Regions from separate parts of the Janthinobacterium sp. NFX145 genome, predicted to be linked through region 3. Evidence: predicted binding sites of a transcription regulator. Region 3 holds the regulator's gene; each other region holds the start of a gene.
The links. The regulator FliA, encoded in region 3, starts transcription of late flagellar genes. The targets are predictions, from matches to a motif close to CTAAAGTTTNNNNNNNNNNNGCCGNTA.

Region 1 (5,778 bases), 2.7 Mb from region 3:
TGCAAACGTCGGACGTTTCCGTGCAGACGCGCACGATGCGGCAGATCGTGCTGGGGCAATCCGTGCTGAGCTTTTTCTTCAACCTGGTCGTGCTGGGGCTGTCGATCAATATCGCGGCTGGACTCATCAATGGCTGAAAAATCATTTCATAGCGGAAACTTGACCTGACTGAAGGGTTAAGCTCATCTTAATCGTGCGCACCCTCTTGAAATACTGGAAAGAGGAGTAAGATAAGTTCCATGCACAGAGTTCATGTGCATGAGGCAGCAACCAGGCCGCAGCACGCCTGAGATGGGTTTTTTTTGAATTGACAGGAGTAAGCATATGCAAATCAATATTCATACCGACAGCACCATCGCCAACACCGCTGGACTGAACGAACATGTGCAATCCGTACTTGAAAGCGCACTGAACCGCTTCCGCGACAACCTGACCCGCATCGAAGTCCACATCAGCGACACGAATGGCCCGAAAGGCGGCGCTGACGATATCCGCTGCGTCATGGAAGCACGCGTTGCTGGCTATCAACCGATCGCCGTGACCGAACAGAACGCCACCGTGCATCAATCCGTTGCCGGCGCCACCGATAAACTGAAACGCGCCATCGATAGCGCCCTGGGCCGCCTGCAAGACAGCAAGCGCCACGCCACCGGCAAGAATGCCGTGATCGATACGGCCGAAGCGGAAGAAACCGCCGAGTAATTCCCCACCTGCAAGATTTCCAGAGACTGAGGCAGCCGTTCAAGGCTGCCTTTGCACATCTGGCCCGCCTTTTGCACGCGGCAACTTCAATAATAAAACCACAAGCATTCCAGCGTATTAACGCGGCAATGAAATAATTGTCGTATTTCTCACAGTAAGTGACATCAAGCAAGGCGTTGCCGTTACGGCCAAGGCCGCTTTACGCTATCATGAAGTGACCGGCCCCCTGCTCGCGCGCCGGCTTTTTGAAAGTGTGATTGTGGAACAGATCGGCAACTTCGGCGCTTCAGGCTGCAACATCGGCGATTTACAGCTATTTCGCGATGGGGCGGATAGCCAGACGGCCGCCATGCTGGCGCCCTGCCCCGTCATGCGCCTCGAAGCGGGCGAAGCTATTTCCGACACGCAAGGCGCCAGCCTGTACATCGTCCTGCGCGGTTCGCTGGCCGTGGCCGCCGACACCCACACGGGCATGGATGACGGCACCGTCAGCAAGGTCTTGCCCGGCGAAAGCGTGGGCGAACAATCGGTGCTCGATGAAGCGAGCAACCTGGCCGCCATTTCCGCCCTGGAAGAAACCGACTTGCTGGTGATCGACGCGGCCATCGTCTGGGAATTGATCGAACAGTCGAACGGTCTGGCGCGCAACCTGCTGCGGCTGCTGTCCTTCCGCATCCGCGCCGCGAATGCGCTGCTGCGCCGGCGCCAGAAACTGGGCGAATTCTACCGCCAGCTATCGATGGTCGACAGCCTGACGGGCTTGTACAACCGCGCCTGGCTGACGGATCTGCTGCCTAACATGATCGTCACGGCCCACGCCAGCGGCTCGCCGCTGTCGCTGGTGATGATCGACCTCGACCATTTCAAGCGTTTCAACGACACGCACGGCCACCAGGCGGGCGACCAGGCGCTGCGCATCGCCGCACAAGTGCTGGGCGCGGCCCTGCGGCCCACGGATTTTGCCGTGCGCTATGGTGGCGAGGAAATGATGGTGATCTTGCCCGATACCAACGAACACGTGGCCCTGCGGGTGGCCGAGCGCCTGTGCGAGCGCATGCAGCTGGCCGTCATCTTCGCCGACATGCGCAGCGCGCTGCCGCACATCACGGGTTCCTTCGGCGTGGCCAGCCTGGCGGCCGAACAGGACGACGAGGCGCTGATCGCGGCCGCCGACGCGGCCCTTTACCGCGCGAAGGCAGGCGGACGCAACCGGGTCATGCTATAGATCAGGCAGCCTTGCTGTCGGCTGGCTTGCTTGCATCCGGCTTGGCGGCGTCATCCTTCTTGCTGCTGTGCGCGGCGATGAAATCGGCATAGCCCTTCTGCACCAGCTCATACGTCTTGTCGATATTGCCGGCGATATCGCCACCCAGCACTTTCAAGCCCTCCAGGATATCGCGCGCTTCCTTGAAACCTTTCTCCATGCCGCCGCTGATGGTGTCCATGAACTTGGTCAGGGCCGTATCGTCGTCCATGCCGGGATTTTGCTTCTTGTAGGCGTCAAAAAAACCCGTCGACAGCGATACAATGCGGCTCGCCGTCGCTTCGGCGCTGTTATCCTGCGACGCCGCGTTCTGGATCGCATCGTCGCCGTACTGGCTCTTCAGCGCTTCATTGATGTTGGTGATGGCCGTCTTGTACAGCAGCGCCAGCGGCTCGTTCTCGGAACCGATGGACACATTCAGCGACGCCTGCATGATGGAAGCGTTCAATTGCAGCTTGGTGCGGTCATTCACGCTCATTTCAGCGTTGATGCCGTCCTTTTGCTGGACTTTATCGTCCTTGCCGGCAACGCCTGTACTGACGGAAGTCACGGAAGGGTTGGAATTGCCGCTTGCGGCGATGGGAATTGACACGATAGACCTCCTTGAACGGACAATGTATGCCACCATGCGGGAAACGCGATGATGACCATCCTCTCGTGTAGTATCGGCAGGTTTTCAGAAAACTGTAGCAGCGGCCGCTTTTAGCGGCCCGGATAACCAATCAAGCAACGACCATCAATGACTAACCAGACCTTTCTTTGGCACGACTACGAAACCTTTGGCGCCCAGCCGCGCCGCGACCGTCCGGCCCAGTTCGCCGCCATCCGCACGGATGCGGACCTCAACGAAATCGGCGAGCCGATCATGCTGTATTGCCAGCCTGCCAATGATTTCCTGCCCGACCCGCAATCGTGCCTGATCACCGGCATCACGCCGCAACAGTGCTTGCAGCTGGGCGTGCCCGAACACCAGTTCGCCGCCACCATCGAAGCGGCCTTTTCGGAGCCGGGCACCATCGGCGTGGGCTACAACACCATCCGTTTCGACGATGAAGTCACGCGTTTCCTGTTCTGGCGCAATCTGATCGACCCGTATGCGCGCGAATGGAAGAACCATTGCGGCCGCTGGGACATCCTCGACGTGGTGCGCATGACGCATGCGCTGCGCCCGGAAGGCATTCAATGGCCAAAGCGCGACGACGGCCAGACCAGTTTTAGACTGGAACACTTGAGCAAGGCCAATGGCCTGGCCCACGAAGCGGCGCACGATGCGCTGTCCGACGTGCGCGCCACCATCGCCCTGGCGCGCCTGATCCGCGAAAAGCAGCCGAAACTGTTCGAATTTTGCCTGGCCCTGCACAAGAAGGACCGGGTCGCCAGTGAAATGGGCATGCACCTGGCCGCCGCCGAGCGCCAGCCCTTCCTGCACGTGTCGGGCATGTTCCCCGCCGAACGGGGCTGCTTGGGCGTCGCCTGGCCGCTGGCCACGCATCCGAGCAATAAAAATGAAATCCTCGTCTGGGATTGCGCCTACGATCCGCGCGAACTGTTCGCGCTGGACGCCGACACCATCCGCACGCGGCTGTTCACGCGCAAGGAAGCCATGCCGGAAGGCATGACGCGCCTGCCCGTGAAAAGCGTGCACCTGAACAAGTCGCCCATGCTGGTGGGTAATTTAAAAACCCTGTCGCCGGCCATGGCCGCGCAATGGGGCATCGATCTGGATGCGGCGAAGGTCAACGCGCAACTGGCCGCGACGGCGCCGAACATGGATGCGATCTGGGCCGAAGTGTTCCAGCGTCCGGGCGCGAACGCCGCGCTGGACGTGGATGAGGATTTGTACAATGGTTTCGTCAGCAACGACGACCGCCGCCTGCTCGAATCCTTGCGCCGCGACACGCCGGCCAAGCTGGCCACGGCCCGCCCCTCGTTTGCCGACGAGCGCCTGCAGGAATTGCTGTTCCGCTACCGCGCCCGCAATTTCCCGCAAACCCTGAGCGAAGCGGAAAGCCTGCGCTGGGAACAGCACCGCGCCGCCCGCCTGTTCGACGGCGACGCCGGCGCCCGCACCATCGAAATGTTGTTTACGGAGATCGACGTGCTGTCGGAATCGGTCGATGAGCGGGGAGAAGAGATTTTAGGCGAGCTGTACGACTACGCGGAGATGGTGGCGCCCATGCGCGACTGAAAGAGGGCGCGAGTCGGGTAGGTCGGATTAGCGGGCCGAAGACCCGCGTAATCCGACAACATTGTTGACGTTACCGGTGTTGTCGGGTTACGGCCGCTGGCCTAACCCGACCTATATTTTTTATGGGTGATGTTTAAACCGAACGATGCTGATTGATCGCATCGCGCGTTTCAATGGCCACGCGGCGCGCCGCGTCGGCGAAATCTTCGCCCGCTTGCGGCGTGGCGTAGATGATGGCGCGCGACGAGCTGATCATCATGCCCATGCCCTTGGCCGTCTGGCCCGCGCCAACTGTCGCCGCGATGTCGCCGCCCTGGGCGCCGATGCCGGGCACCAGCAGCGGCATGTCGCCGACGATGGCGCGCACTTGCGCCAGTTCTTCAGGGAAGGTGGCGCCGACGACAAGCGCGCACTGGCCATTCTTGTTCCATTTATCGGCCACCAGGCGCGCCACGCGCTGGTACAGCGGTTCGCCATCCGTATTCAGGAATTGCAGGTCCGAGCCGCCCGGGTTCGAGGTGCGGCACAGGATAATCACGCCGCGGTCTTTCCACGCCAGATAGGGGTCGAGCGAATCCTCGCCCATGTAGGGGTTCACGGTGACGGCGTCGGCGCCGTAGCGCTCGAACGCTTCGCGCGCGTACTGCGTGGCCGTCGCGCCGATGTCGCCCCGTTTCGCGTCGAGGATCAGCGGGATGTGCGGATAGTGTTCACGCACATAGCGGCAGATGTCTTCCAGCTGCTTTTCCGCGCCCAGCGCGGCAAAATAGGCGATCTGCGGCTTGAAGGCGCATGCCAGGTCGGCCGTGGCGTCGATGATGCGCGTGCAGAAGGTGGTGATTCCATCAGGCAGGTCGCGCAGTTCGGCCGGCAGTTTCGCCAGGTCGGGGTCCAGGCCCACGCACAGCAGGGAATTATTGGCCGTCCACGCGGCGGATAATTTATTGATGAAATTCACGGTACACCTTCTCTATATTCAGTTGCAAACCCCGTATTGTAACGCGGCGCGGGATTGCGAAGGCAGACGGAGGCGGCGACCGGCGCTGATTAAACCGACATGGCGGGCCGTTTCAGGTATATTTGCCCCATCCCTTTTACTCGGCACGGAACCCATCATGCAAATCACCAATCAATTCACCAAATGGCTGCGCCTGGCCCTGAGCGTCACCGTCCTGGCCGGCGTCCTGACGGGCTGCGGCTACAACGACTTCCAGAGCAAGGATGAAGCCACCAAGGCCGCCTGGGGCGAAGTGGTCAACCAGTACCAGCGCCGCGCCGACCTGATCCCCAACCTGGTCAACACCGTCAAGGGCTATGCCACGCACGAGCGCGAAACCCTGGAAGCGGTGACCAAGGCGCGCGCCGCCGCCACCAGTTTCCAGATCACGCCCGAAGTGCTGAACGATCCGGCCGCATTCGAGAAATTCCAGCAAGTGCAGGGCCAGCTGTCGTCGGCCCTGTCGCGCCTGATGGTGGTGTCCGAGAAATACCCGGACCTGAAGGCCGACACGAGCTTCCGCGACCTGCAATCGCAGCTGGAAGGCACGGAAAACCGCATCACCGTGGCGCGCCAGCGCTACATCGTGGCCGTACAGGATTACAACGTGCATGCGCGCAGCTTCCC
Region 2 (5,778 bases), 2.8 Mb from region 3:
AATTCCACGTGGGCATTCAAGCCCGTGCCGACAGCCGTGCCGCCGGCGGCCAGTTGCAGCAGCGGCGGCAACGATGCCGTGATGATGTGCTCGGCAAAGTCCAGCTGCGCCACGTAGCCCGAAAATTCCTGGCCCAGGGTCAGCGGCGTCGCATCCTGCAAATGGGTGCGGCCGATCTTGACGATGTCGGTAAATTCCGTCGCTTTCGCATCCAGGGTGGCGCGCAGCTGGCGCAGCGGCGGCAAGACCGTGTTGGCGACGGACAGGGCGGCCGCCACGTGGATTGCGGTGGGAAAGATATCGTTCGAGGACTGGCCCAGGTTGACGTCATCGTTCGGGTGCAGCAGGCGCTCGGCGCCACGCAAGCCGCCGATCAGCTCGGAGCCGCGGTTGGCCAGCACTTCATTCATGTTCATATTGCTTTGCGTGCCAGAGCCCGTCTGCCAGACGGCCAGCGGGAATTCTGCGTCATGCTTGCCGGCCAGCACTTCGTCGGCCGCCTGCGTGATGGCGATGGCTTTCTTGCCATCTAGTAATCCCAAGTCCAGGTTGACGTGGGCGGCCGCGCGCTTGACGGTGGCCAGGGCGGCGATCAGTTCGGGCGGCATCTTTTCCGTGGAGATATGGAAGTGCTCAAGCGAGCGCTGCGTTTGCGCTCCCCACAGCCGGTCGGCGGGTACGTCGATCGGGCCGAAACTGTCGCGTTCGATTCTGCTACTCATGACATCCCTTTCATCGATAGAGGTGGATCGAGTGTACTCCAGGCGTCAAAAAGGCACAGGATGATGCTGTATTGCATCATTTTTGCCGTGGCCCATCTATATTTTTGCGATTTCCTGCCGTTAAAGACAGGCGAGTCCCCCTTCTTATCCTGTTATCAAAGCGATCAGTCCATGCACAGCAGCATTATTCTCCGTTGGTCCCTGATCGCGTGCGCCGCCGCCAGCCTGGCCATGCCGCCCGTCATGGCGGCCGAACTGGGTGAGATGGCCGTGCTGTCGCACGTGGGCCAGCCCTTGCTGGCCGAGATCGAACTGACGGCACTGGCGCCCGAGGAGGCCAATGGCGTGGCCGTGCGCCTGGCCTCGCCCGATGTGTACCGCGGTGGCGGCATCGGCATGGATCCGGCCCTGCAGGGGTTGACGATCAGCCCGCTGGAGCGCGGTGGCCGCCATTATGTGCGCGTGACTACGCGGCAAGCGATCCAGGCGGGCCACGTGCATCTGTATTTATTGCTGGGCAGTGGCAATGGCGCCGTCGTGCGCCTGGGCACCCTGTGGCTGACGCCGGCGCCGCCTGCTGCCGCTGCCGTCAGTGCGCCAGCCAGGCCCGCCGTTCCGGTGCCCATGCCCATGCCTGTCCCCGCGCCGTTGCCACGCGCAGTGACTGGCGCGCCGTTGCCCGATGCTGCCGCGCTGGCGGCCCGCGCGCGTGCCGAGGGCCTGGTACGCCCGGCGCGCGTGTTCGTGCCGCCGCCCGCCGCGCCCACACCGGCTGCGCCCGCGCTGCGTGCGCCGCCGCTGCGCCGCGCCACAGCGCCCGTGGCCGCTTGCGCACCGCAGGCGGATGCCGGGCAGGCGCAAGCGTGCGTGGCGCTGGATGAGAAAAATGCGGCCCTGAATGACAAGCTCGGCGAATTGGAGGGCAAGATCGGCGCCTTGCAAAAGGCGCTGGCTCAGCCCGCCGCCGCCGCCATTGCTGCGCCGGCTGCCGCGCCTGCCGAGGCGCCGGCGCCGCATGCCAAGCCCAAGCCCCTGCACGCGGCGCCAGCCGCTGACAAGAAGGCGGGCGGCAATGGCTTGCTGTGGCTCGGTATCGGCACCGTGGCCTTCCTGTTGCTGACGGCGCTCATCGTGTATGTCGTGCGCAAGCGCAAGCAGGCGGCAGTGCCGGGCGCGCCGTCGAAATACTGGGTCTTGCTGCGCAAACCGTTCCGCCGCAAGAAAAAGGATGTGCCCGTGCTGACGGAGGCGGTGGAGGACGGAACGGTAGCCGAGCCGGAACCGGAGCCGTTCTCGCGTTAATCGTGTTGCAAGGCTGCGCTACAATTTGATATAAAAAAAGATATTGAAAAAAGACATGGATATGCTTGCCAATCGCGTTGCCTATTTCTTAAAGATGGTGTTATGATTAATTCAGTGGACTTGCTCTACGACAAAACAGCCCCAGCCTGGCGCAGTCACCAACGATAGTGTGGCGCGGCAAACAGGTGTAGCGTTGCATAAACGCCTGGGTCTGGAAGCGGTTCGCGATGCCGACGATGTGCTCGCGAACGCCGGATGCAACCGGCAGCGAGGCGACGCCAGGAGATACCTGGGGCTCGCCTTCCAAATTCCCCCCCCTCCTTGTTCCCGAGCGCCGCAGTTGTCGCGCTCCTTGCCAGGGAGTTGACGTAAAAAAAGCACCCGCGGGTGCTTTTGTCGTTTCTGGTGCTGCAGCTTCTTACATGCGGGCGCGCGCGCCCTGCATGGCGCTCGGCAGCTGCGTCATCCACGGTTCCGTGATGGCGCGGATTTCGCGGTCGTTTGCCAGGATTTGCTTGAGCAAGTCGATCTTGCGCAGGCGCGAAGCGCCGGCCAGGGCAGGCACCTTGCCCGTCATGGTCGCGCTGGCAGCGCTGGCGCACTGGTTTTCCAGGGCATCCAAGTCATTCCAGTCGCTCGAACGTGCGGCCACGACCATTTTATTGGTCATTCCTGCAATATTTTCGTACATCGAGAGAACGTCGTTGGAGGTCATGAGCACACCCGTAACTAGTGAATGGATTACCGCTTGTCTAGATTAACGGCGTGCTTATCCGGAACTTGAGGGTGTTTTTGAAAAAAAAGTGAAAATAATTGGCTATGTCACCGTCAAGTGTGGGAATGCGCCCAACGTTGCTTTCAATAACGTTTCCGATGAACGGATGCGCCTGGCGTCGAGTATCCAGCGCCAGCCCAGGTAGTTCGGCAGGTAGCGCGTCGCCACGCCGTGAAAGGGCCGTAGCCATGCGCGCAAGCGGCTGTGATAGGCATTGACGTTCTGCACGTGGGCGGCCCCTCGCACACGGATGCCAGCGCGCAAGTTGACTGCTTGGTGGCTGATGCCCGCTTCCCTCGCAAAAGCCAGATAGGCGGCATGACCGTCGGTCACCAGCAGCACGTCCTTGTCGATAACGGGTAGCAGCGAATGATGCAGCTGTGCCTTCGTCAACGCCCCTTTGCCCGTGACGAAATCGAGGGTCTGGCCCGTACGGTCGCGCGCCACCAGGATGCAAACCTGTTCATTGGAAATGCCGCGCTGATGGGCATGGCCGCCACGGCGGCGCGCCGGACGCGTCATCTGCCTGGATCCCTTTTCTGATTCCAGCACGTAGAGTTCATCGGCCTCGGCAATGCCATGCAGACAATGCGGCCGGTCCGTCTTTGCTACGCTGAGAAAACGGTGTCGCCAGCGAAACGTGGTGTTGCGGTGCAGTCCCAACTGCTGAGCGGCCTGGCGTACTGACCTGGAATCAAGCAGGCAATCCGCATAGTCGAGCCACAGCGATTTATGGCGCAAGTGCGCCAGCGGCGTACCCGTCAAGGCATTGAATGTGCGCCCACAGGATACACAGCGGTAGCGCTGCAGGCCGTGCGCATGGCCATGCCGGTGCAGGTGACACGATTGGCAGGCGGGACAGCCCAGGCGTGCTTGCGTAGCGTTTTCAAGCAGCGTGACGGTCACATCGTGTGGCTCATTGCCACACAGCAAGGCTATTCCTGCCTGCCGCTGGCGCCGGTTCAACTGCGCAAACTGCGCGATAAAGCGTATCCATTCGGCTGGCTGCATGATCGGCTCCTGCATGGTGGGTATGCAGAGTCAGACAGCCCAGCCAAGGAAAGATTCAGGCAGATCCCCTATTTATCGATGACAGAGCCAAATAATTTAGCTGATTGCTTGCCGGCCGCCGGAATCGCCCGCAAACCCGCATGGATGCGGGGGCTGGCGATTCCGGCCAGCGTGGATTTATTTGACGAGTTCTTCCAGTCCCGCGCTCAGTTCGGTGGGCGGCGGCATCTTGTCGACCAGCACCGAGGGCGGCAAACCGAGCGCTTCGGCCACGTTGCTGGGGTAGCAGGCGATGATTTCTTCATTGCTCAACGCGTTTTCATCGATGCGTGCGCGCCAGGCGGCCAGGTGGATGATGGCGGCCAGGCGGTTCAGCGGCGCCTTGGCCAGCGGATCGGGAAAGGCGGCGATGGCCTCGGCAAAGGCAGGGGGGAACTTCCAGCGGCGTGCCAGTTCGGCGCCCACCTGCGCATAGTCATAGCCCAGGGAAACCCGCTCCGCGTCAAGCCGGCGCGCGTCGAGCGGCGGGGCGATCTTGTCGAGCTGCATGGCTTGTTCGGGCATGGCTGCATGGATCACCAGTTGACCGATCGCATGCATCATGCCGATGGTGAACGCCAGATCCTGGTTGTCGCCCGTCTGTCTGGCGATCCAGCGGGCCGACACGGCGCTGTGCAGGCTGTAGCGCCAGAATTGCGGCAGATTCAGTCCCGGCACGGCCTTGTAGCCGCTGACCAGGCCCGAACTGATGACGAGCGTGCGCACGGTTACAAAGCCGAGCATCAGCACGGCGTCTTCCACCGTGCCGATGCTGCGCGAGACGTGGTAATACGCCGAGTTGGCCAGCCGCAGCAGCTTGGCGCTCAAGGCCGGGTCCGCTCCCAGCTGCCGGGCGATGTCTTCGGTGGCGATGGCGGGGTTGTCGAAACTGCGCACCAGTTCATCGACGATCTTCGGGGCGGCAGGCAGGGCGTGGGGTTGCTGAAACAGCGCTTCCAGTTGCATGGCAATCTCCTTGGCATTCGCGCGGCGCGGGGTCGTGAAACTATAGGCCGATTTTTTGTCCGCATGCAAAAAAATTCCGGGGCGCTTTTTTCATGGGAAACAGGCTATGATTTTGACTATTCCATTGAAAGGATCGCCATGCACGGTTTGCGTTTTTCCTGGTCCCGGACGCCAGTCCAGGCCGCCATCATCCTCGCCCTGGCCGGCGTGTCGCTGGCCGGCTTGCCCGCCCAGGCGCATGGCCAGCAGGCGGCCGCCAGCGCCGTTGTTCCCGCTGCCCCCACGGCCTTGCCCGGCGACGATTTCTACGATTACGTGAATGGCGACTGGCTGCGCAAGACGGAGATTCCCGCCGACCGCAGCAGCTGGGGCTCGTTCGCCATCCTCGCCAACGCCACCAACGAGCGCATCATCGGTCTCGTCGAAGGCTTGTCGGCGGCGCCGCAGGCCGATGCCTCGGCGCGCCAGGTCAGCGATTTTTACCGTTCCTGGATGGATGAATCGGCTATCGAAGCGAAAGGCTGGGCGCCGATCAAGCCGTTGCTGAAGAAGATCGATGGCATCCGCGACCTGGCGGGACTGGCCCGCGCGCTGGGCGAAAGCTTGCGCGCCGATGTCGACCCGCTCAACGCCACCAATTTTTATACGGAAAACCTGTTCGGCCTGTGGGTGGCGCAAGACTTGAACGACACCACGCGCAATGTGGCGTATCTGCTGCAGGGCGGGCTGGGCTTGCCTGACCGCGCGTTCTACCAGGGCGACAGCGCCCGCATGCAGGGCTTGCGCGCCGGCTACCAGGCGCATATCGCGGCCATGCTCAAGCAGGCCGGCTACAGCGATGCGCCGGCCCGCGCCGCGCGCGTGTTTGCGCTGGAGCAGCAAATTGCCGCCAGCCACGCCAGCCGCGAGGATTCGGCCGATGTCGCCAAGGGCAATAATGCGTGGCGCGCCGCCGACTTCGCC
Region 3 (5,778 bases):
CGAAACCCTGGCCGAGCATACGGTCAGCACGCAAGACCCGAACGAGCTGACGGCGCTGGTGCGCGTGGCCCTGGGCCGCGCCATCGTGCAGCAACTGTTCCCCGGCGCGGCCGAACTGTCCGTGATGACCCTCGACAGCCGCCTCGAGCGGCTGCTGATGCAAGCGATGGGCAATGGCGGCGACGGCGCCGGCATCGAGCCGGGCCTGGCCGACACCATCGCCCACCAGGCGGGCCTGGCTGCGCAGCAGCAGGAAGCGCTGGGCCTGACGCCGGTGCTGCTGGTGCCGGCGCCGCTGCGCGCCTTGCTGTCGCGCTTCCTGCGCCGCGCCTTGCCGCAGCTTAAAGTGCTGTCGCATGCGGAAGTGCCGGAAACCAAGACCATCCGCGTCACGGCGCTGGTGGGCGCGCAATAAAGCAAACCCAAGCGAAGGGCCGGGGTCGAACCCTCAGGGTTCGACCCCAGTTGTTGCTTTGGGTTAAAAAAACCGTAATTTCCTCCCGGCAAACTGAATAACGGGTACTTTCCCGTCCTGTTCCTTCGATCATTTCCTGCAAGCATCGCTAATAATGGAAACTGTCCGGGTGATCTGTGTCCATGTGGAAGACAGCACTCAAGCAACAGGAGTCGACGATGGTCACACAGTTCAGCCAATATTGCGCCACCCCCGCCCTGGGAGGCCGGTCATGAATGTGAAGAAATTTACGGGCGCCTCGTCGCGCGATGCGCTGCGCAAGGTGCGTGAAGCGCTGGGCCCCGACGCCGTGATCCTGTCGAACCGCCAGGCCGACGGCGTGGTGGAAATCCTCGCGCTGGCCAATGACGATGCCGCTTCGCTGGCGTCGCCGCCGGCCGCGTCCGAAATGTCCCAGCCCCGTCCCCAGTTGCAGACCCAGTTCGCCACGCCGCAGCGTCCGGCCGCCCCGGCCCAGCGCCCGGCTGCGCCACGTCCTGCCGCGCCGCGCCAGGCAGCCGGCGAGCCAGTGGACATGGCCCGCATGCAGCAGATGATGGCCAGCGCGCTGGCGCACGTCAAGGAAAACGCCGCCGCCGAGATGAGCGGCATGATGAATGAAATCCGCGCCATGCGCGGCATGATGGAAACCCAGCTGGCGGAAATCTCGTGGGGCTCGACGCAGCAGCGCGAGCCGCAAAAAGCCGTCGTGCTGCGCGAAATGCTGGCCGCCGGTTTCTCGGCCAGCCTGGCGCGCTACCTGATCGACAAGCTGCCGGCCGGCCTCGATGGCGCGCAAAGCATGCGCTGGATCAAGACCGTCCTGAGCCGTAACCTGAATACCGTCGCCAATGAAGACGCCATGCTGGAGCAGGGCGGCGTGTTTGCGCTGGTCGGCCCGACCGGCGTTGGCAAGACCACCAGCACGGCCAAGCTGGCCGCCCGCTGCGTGATGCGCCACGGCCCGGAAAAGCTGGCTCTGATCACCACGGATGCCTACCGTATCGGCGCGCATGAACAGTTGCGCATCTACGGCAAGATCCTCGGCGTGATGGTGCATTCGGTGAAGGACGAGGCGGACCTGCGCATCGCCCTGAAGGAATTGAAGAACAAGCACACGGTGCTGATCGATACGGTCGGCGTGAGCCAGCGCGACCAGATGGTGACGGAGCAGGTGGCCATGCTGTCGGGCGCCGGCGCCGATGTAAAACGCCTGCTGTGCCTGAACTCGACGGCGACGCAGGAAACCCTCAACGAAGTGGTGCGCGCATATCAAGGCAGCGGCCTGGCCGGCTGCATCATGACCAAGCTCGATGAAGCGGCCTCGATCGGCAATGTGCTCGACGTGGTGATCCGCCAGAAGCTGAACCTGTTTTATGTGTCGAACGGCCAGCGCGTGCCGGAAGACCTGTACCTGGCCGACCGCGGCTACCTGATCGACCGCGCCTTCAAGCTCAAGCGCGACTCGGCGGCGACGCAGTTTTCCGATGCCGAACTGCCGCTGCTGATGGCGCAGGCGGCCGCCCGCAACAATGAAGCGCGCGGGGTGCACCTTGGCTAATTTCGATTTCGATCAGGCCGAAGGCTTGCGCCGCATGCTGGCCGGCCCGCAGCCGCGCGTCATGACGTTCCTGTCGGCCACGCCGCAGGACGACAAGGGCGCCATGCTGGTCAACCTGGGCGCTTCGCTCGCCTACGGCGGCAATGACGTGCTGCTGCTCGACGCCAGCGGCGGCAGCGATGGCGTGGCTGCGCGCCTGGGCCTGGCGCACGGCGCCAGCCTGCGCGACGTGGCGCGCCAGCAGTGCGGCTTGAACCAGGTCATCCACCAGGTGCCGCAAGGCTTCGGTGTGGCCAGCCTGGGCGCGCGCAACCATTTGATGGACAGCATGGACTATGCGGGCGAGGACGAACTGCGCCGCCTGGGCAAGACCTTCGAGGTGCTGGCGCGCCAGAGCGGCATCGTGCTGGTCGACGGCGTCATGGCCGACGAGGGCGACTGCTTCCCCGTGCCGCTGATGGCCTCATCGGATATCGTCGTGCAAGTGTCCACCAGCGCCACCTCAATCAAGGCGGCGTACTGCCTGATCAAGCGCCTGAGCCAGGAACTGGGACGCCGTCCGTTCGGCATCCTCGTCACCGGCGCTTCCGAATCCGAAGCAAAAGTGGTATACGATAATATGGCGCAGGCGGCGAGCCGCTACCTGGCCGTGAAGCTGACCTCGATGGGTTCGGTGCCTGCCGATGAGTATCTGCACCGCGCGGCGCGCCTGGGCCGCAGCGTGGTCGATGCGTTTCCGCTGGCGGGCGCCTCGGTGGCGTTTCGCGGACTGGCCGAGCGGCTGGCCCGTTCGGCGGCGCCGGTGCTGGGCGGCACCTTGTACCAGACGGGGAGCCCGCACCAGTTCAGCGCCTGAAGCCAACCGTAGCACCAGATAAGATGAGAAAACAATAAGCAGCCTATGTACACGGTCAAAGGGAAATCGAACAAGGACTATTTGCTGACGGAGCATATTCCGCTGGTGAAGCGTCTGGCGCACCATATGAAGGCGAAATTGCCGCCTTCGGTCGAGGTCGATGACCTGATCCAGGCCGGCATGATCGGCCTGCTCGATGCCATCAGCCGCTATGAAGAGACGCATGGCGCGCAGTTCGAGACGTATGCCGTGCTGCGCATCCGCGGCGCCATGCTCGACGAATTGCGCACCAGCGACTGGCTGCCGCGCAGCATGCGCCAGAACATGCGCAAGATCGAAGAGGCGATGAGTACCTTGCAGCAGCGCCTCGGCCACCCGCCGACGGAGTCGGAAGTGGCGAAGCTGCTGAAAATGTCGCTGGCCGACTACCAGGAAATGCTGGGCGACGGCGGCGGCCACCAGCTCGTGTACTACGAAGACTTTCATGACCCGGACGGCAATGACAGCTTCCTCGACCGCCATTGCGTGGACGAGGACAGCGACCCCTTGCGTTCCCTGCTCGATACCGATTTCCGGCAATCCGTGATCGATGCCATCGACGCGCTGCCGCCACGCGAGAAAATACTCATGGGCCTGTATTACGAAGAAGAGCTGAACCTGAAGGAGATCGGCGCGGTGATGGGCGTATCCGAATCGCGCGTCTCGCAGCTGCATACCCAGGCCGTCGCGCGCCTGCGCGCAACCTTGAGGGAGCTGGCGTGGACTGGTCCAGCGTAATCGGGCTGGCGCTGGCGCTGGCCGGCCTCCTGGTCGGCCAGGCGCTGGAAGGCGGCAAGATGGCCTCCCTGCTGCAGCCTGCCGCCTTCGCCATCGTGGTCATCGGCACCTTCGGCGCCGTGCTGCTGCAAACGCGGCTGCGTACTTTTGTGCGCGGCCTGGAAATGCTGCGCTGGGTCTTCCTGCCGCCCGCCGACACGCGCGCCGCGCTGGCGCGCGACATCGGACTCTGGAGTCTGACGGCGCGCCGCGACGGGACGCTGGCGCTCGAGCGCCTGATGGAAAACACGGCCGACCGCTTCAACGCCAAGGGTTTGCGCATGATCGTCGACGGCATCGCGCCCGACAAGCTGCGCCAGCTGCTCGACGTGGAAATCTCCGCCTACGAGATGGCCGAGCGCCAGGCTGTCAAGGTGTGGGAATCGGCGGCCGGCTATTCGCCCACCATCGGCATTCTGGGCGCCGTGCTGGGCCTGATACACGTGATGGAAAACCTCACCGACCCGAGTAAATTAGGTGGCGGCATCGCCGTGGCGTTTGTCTCGACGATTTATGGCGTGGGCCTGGCCAACCTGCTGTTCCTGCCGGTGGCAAATAAACTCAAGGCCATCGTGTCGCGCCGCGTGCTGCAATACGAAATCACGGCCGCCGTGCTGTACGACATCGCCACGGGCGACCATACGCGCATCATCGAAGAGCGCGTGTCGAGCCTGCTGCACGAGCATTGACCATGATGCGGCGCGCGCGCAGGAAGTATGACGAGGAACCGGACAATCAGGACCGCTGGCTGATCTCGTATGCCGACTTCATCACCCTGCTGTTCGCCTTTTTCGTCGTCATGTACGCCATTTCGCAAGTCAACGAAGGCAAATACCGCGTCTTCCAGAACGCCATCGGCCAGGCCTTCAGCCTGGAAAAGGGCGCGCCGCCCATCATCATGGAAGCGCCGCAAGCCATTCCTTTGCCGAATCCCGCCCTGAAGCGCCGCACGGAAGCCATCCGCCGCGAGCGCGAACACATGACGCGCCTGGCGCAGGATCTGACGTCGACCCTGGCGCCGCTGGTGAAGGAGGGCAAGGTGCGGGTCACGCAGACGAGCCGCGGCGTGAGCGTGGAAATCAATGCCAGCGTGCTGTTCGATCCGGGCGCGGCGCGCCTGACGACGGAGTCGGACCAGGCCCTGCGCGCCGTGGCCGTGCTGCTCAAGGACGATACGCACGACGTGCAGGTGGAAGGGCATACGGACGTGCAGCCGATCAGCAATTCGAACTTTGCCTCGAACTGGGAATTGTCGGCCGCGCGCGCCAGCGCCGTGGTGCGCCTGTTCATCGCCAGCGGCGTCAAGGCTTCGCGCCTGACGGCCGTCGGCCACGCCGACAATATTCCCGTGGCGCCCAATGAAACGGCGGAAGGGCGCGCGCGCAACCGCCGGGTCGCCGTGACGATTTTGTCGGGCATCCCCGAAACGGTGACGGAAGTGCCGACGGCGCCCGTGGCGCCAGCCAATTGAACGCCGCCGCTTGGTACAATCGCGGCATTCTCTCTTTTATCTCTTCCTCATGAAAAGCAGCTCCCTGGGCGGTCTCGTCTATTCCACCGAAACGGGCCGCATGTGTCCCGCCTGCCGCCAGCCGCTGGCGCAATGCGCGTGCAAGGCGCAAGCCAAAGCGGCGCCAATCGGCGACGGCGCGGTGCGCGTGTCGCGCCAGACCAAGGGCCGCGGCGGCAAGAGCGTCACGGTGGTAAAAGGCTTGGCGCTGGACGCCATCGCGCTGGCCCTGCTGGGCAAGCAGTTGCGCACGCAGTGCGGCTCGGGCGGCACGGTCAAGGATGGCGTGATCGAAGTGCAGGGCGACCATGTGGACACCATCCTGGCCGCGCTGGCCAAACTGGGCCACCAGGCGAAAAAGGCCGGCGGCTGAGGGTGCACAGGCGTGCGGCCCGCTGCCGCGCGCATGTGGTAACGTGCGCTTCCCATCCACGCGCATCGTCTCCATGAACGTCAAATTCACCGGCATCGCCATCGCCGCCGCCATCGCGGCCGTGCTGGCGCTCGTGTACTGGCCCGCGCCCGACGGCGGCGCGCCGGAACCTGTCGCCGTTGCCGCCAGCGCGCCGGCGGGGCGCAGC

Region 1: the regulator FliA is predicted to act here: its motif matches at 2,630-2,656, upstream of ACPJXG_RS22450 (DUF5610 domain-containing protein).
Region 2: the regulator FliA is predicted to act here: its motif matches at 2,783-2,809, upstream of ACPJXG_RS22100 (flagellar protein FliT).

What each region holds. Positions count from the first base shown of each region.
Region 1 covers NZ_CP187360.1:5,002,196-5,007,973, forward strand. Annotated here, with positions in the region: gene ACPJXG_RS22435 (DUF1345 domain-containing protein) at 1-137, shown strand, start outside; gene ACPJXG_RS22440 (HPF/RaiA family ribosome-associated protein) at 325-702, shown strand; gene ACPJXG_RS22445 (GGDEF domain-containing protein) at 962-1,927, shown strand; gene ACPJXG_RS22450 (DUF5610 domain-containing protein) at 1,929-2,558, opposite strand; gene sbcB (exodeoxyribonuclease I) at 2,706-4,154, shown strand; gene pyrF (orotidine-5'-phosphate decarboxylase) at 4,288-5,112, opposite strand; gene ACPJXG_RS22465 (LemA family protein) at 5,270-5,778, shown strand, end outside.
Region 2 covers NZ_CP187360.1:4,930,786-4,936,563, reverse strand. Annotated here, with positions in the region: gene fumC (class II fumarate hydratase) at 1-722, opposite strand, end outside; gene ACPJXG_RS22105 (hypothetical protein) at 894-2,024, shown strand; gene ACPJXG_RS22100 (flagellar protein FliT) at 2,443-2,694, opposite strand; gene ACPJXG_RS22095 (IS1595 family transposase) at 2,842-3,810, opposite strand; gene ACPJXG_RS22090 (HDOD domain-containing protein) at 3,988-4,815, opposite strand; gene ACPJXG_RS22085 (M13 family metallopeptidase) at 4,954-5,778, shown strand, end outside.
Region 3 covers NZ_CP187360.1:1,311,425-1,317,202, forward strand. Annotated here, with positions in the region: gene flhA (flagellar biosynthesis protein FlhA) at 1-415, shown strand, start outside; gene flhF (flagellar biosynthesis protein FlhF) at 687-2,015, shown strand; gene ACPJXG_RS05830 (MinD/ParA family ATP-binding protein) at 2,008-2,871, shown strand; gene ACPJXG_RS05835 (RNA polymerase sigma factor FliA) at 2,917-3,648, shown strand; gene ACPJXG_RS05840 (flagellar motor protein) at 3,630-4,376, shown strand; gene motD (flagellar motor protein MotD) at 4,382-5,158, shown strand; gene ACPJXG_RS05850 (translation initiation factor Sui1) at 5,208-5,570, shown strand; gene ACPJXG_RS05855 (hypothetical protein) at 5,614-5,778, shown strand, end outside.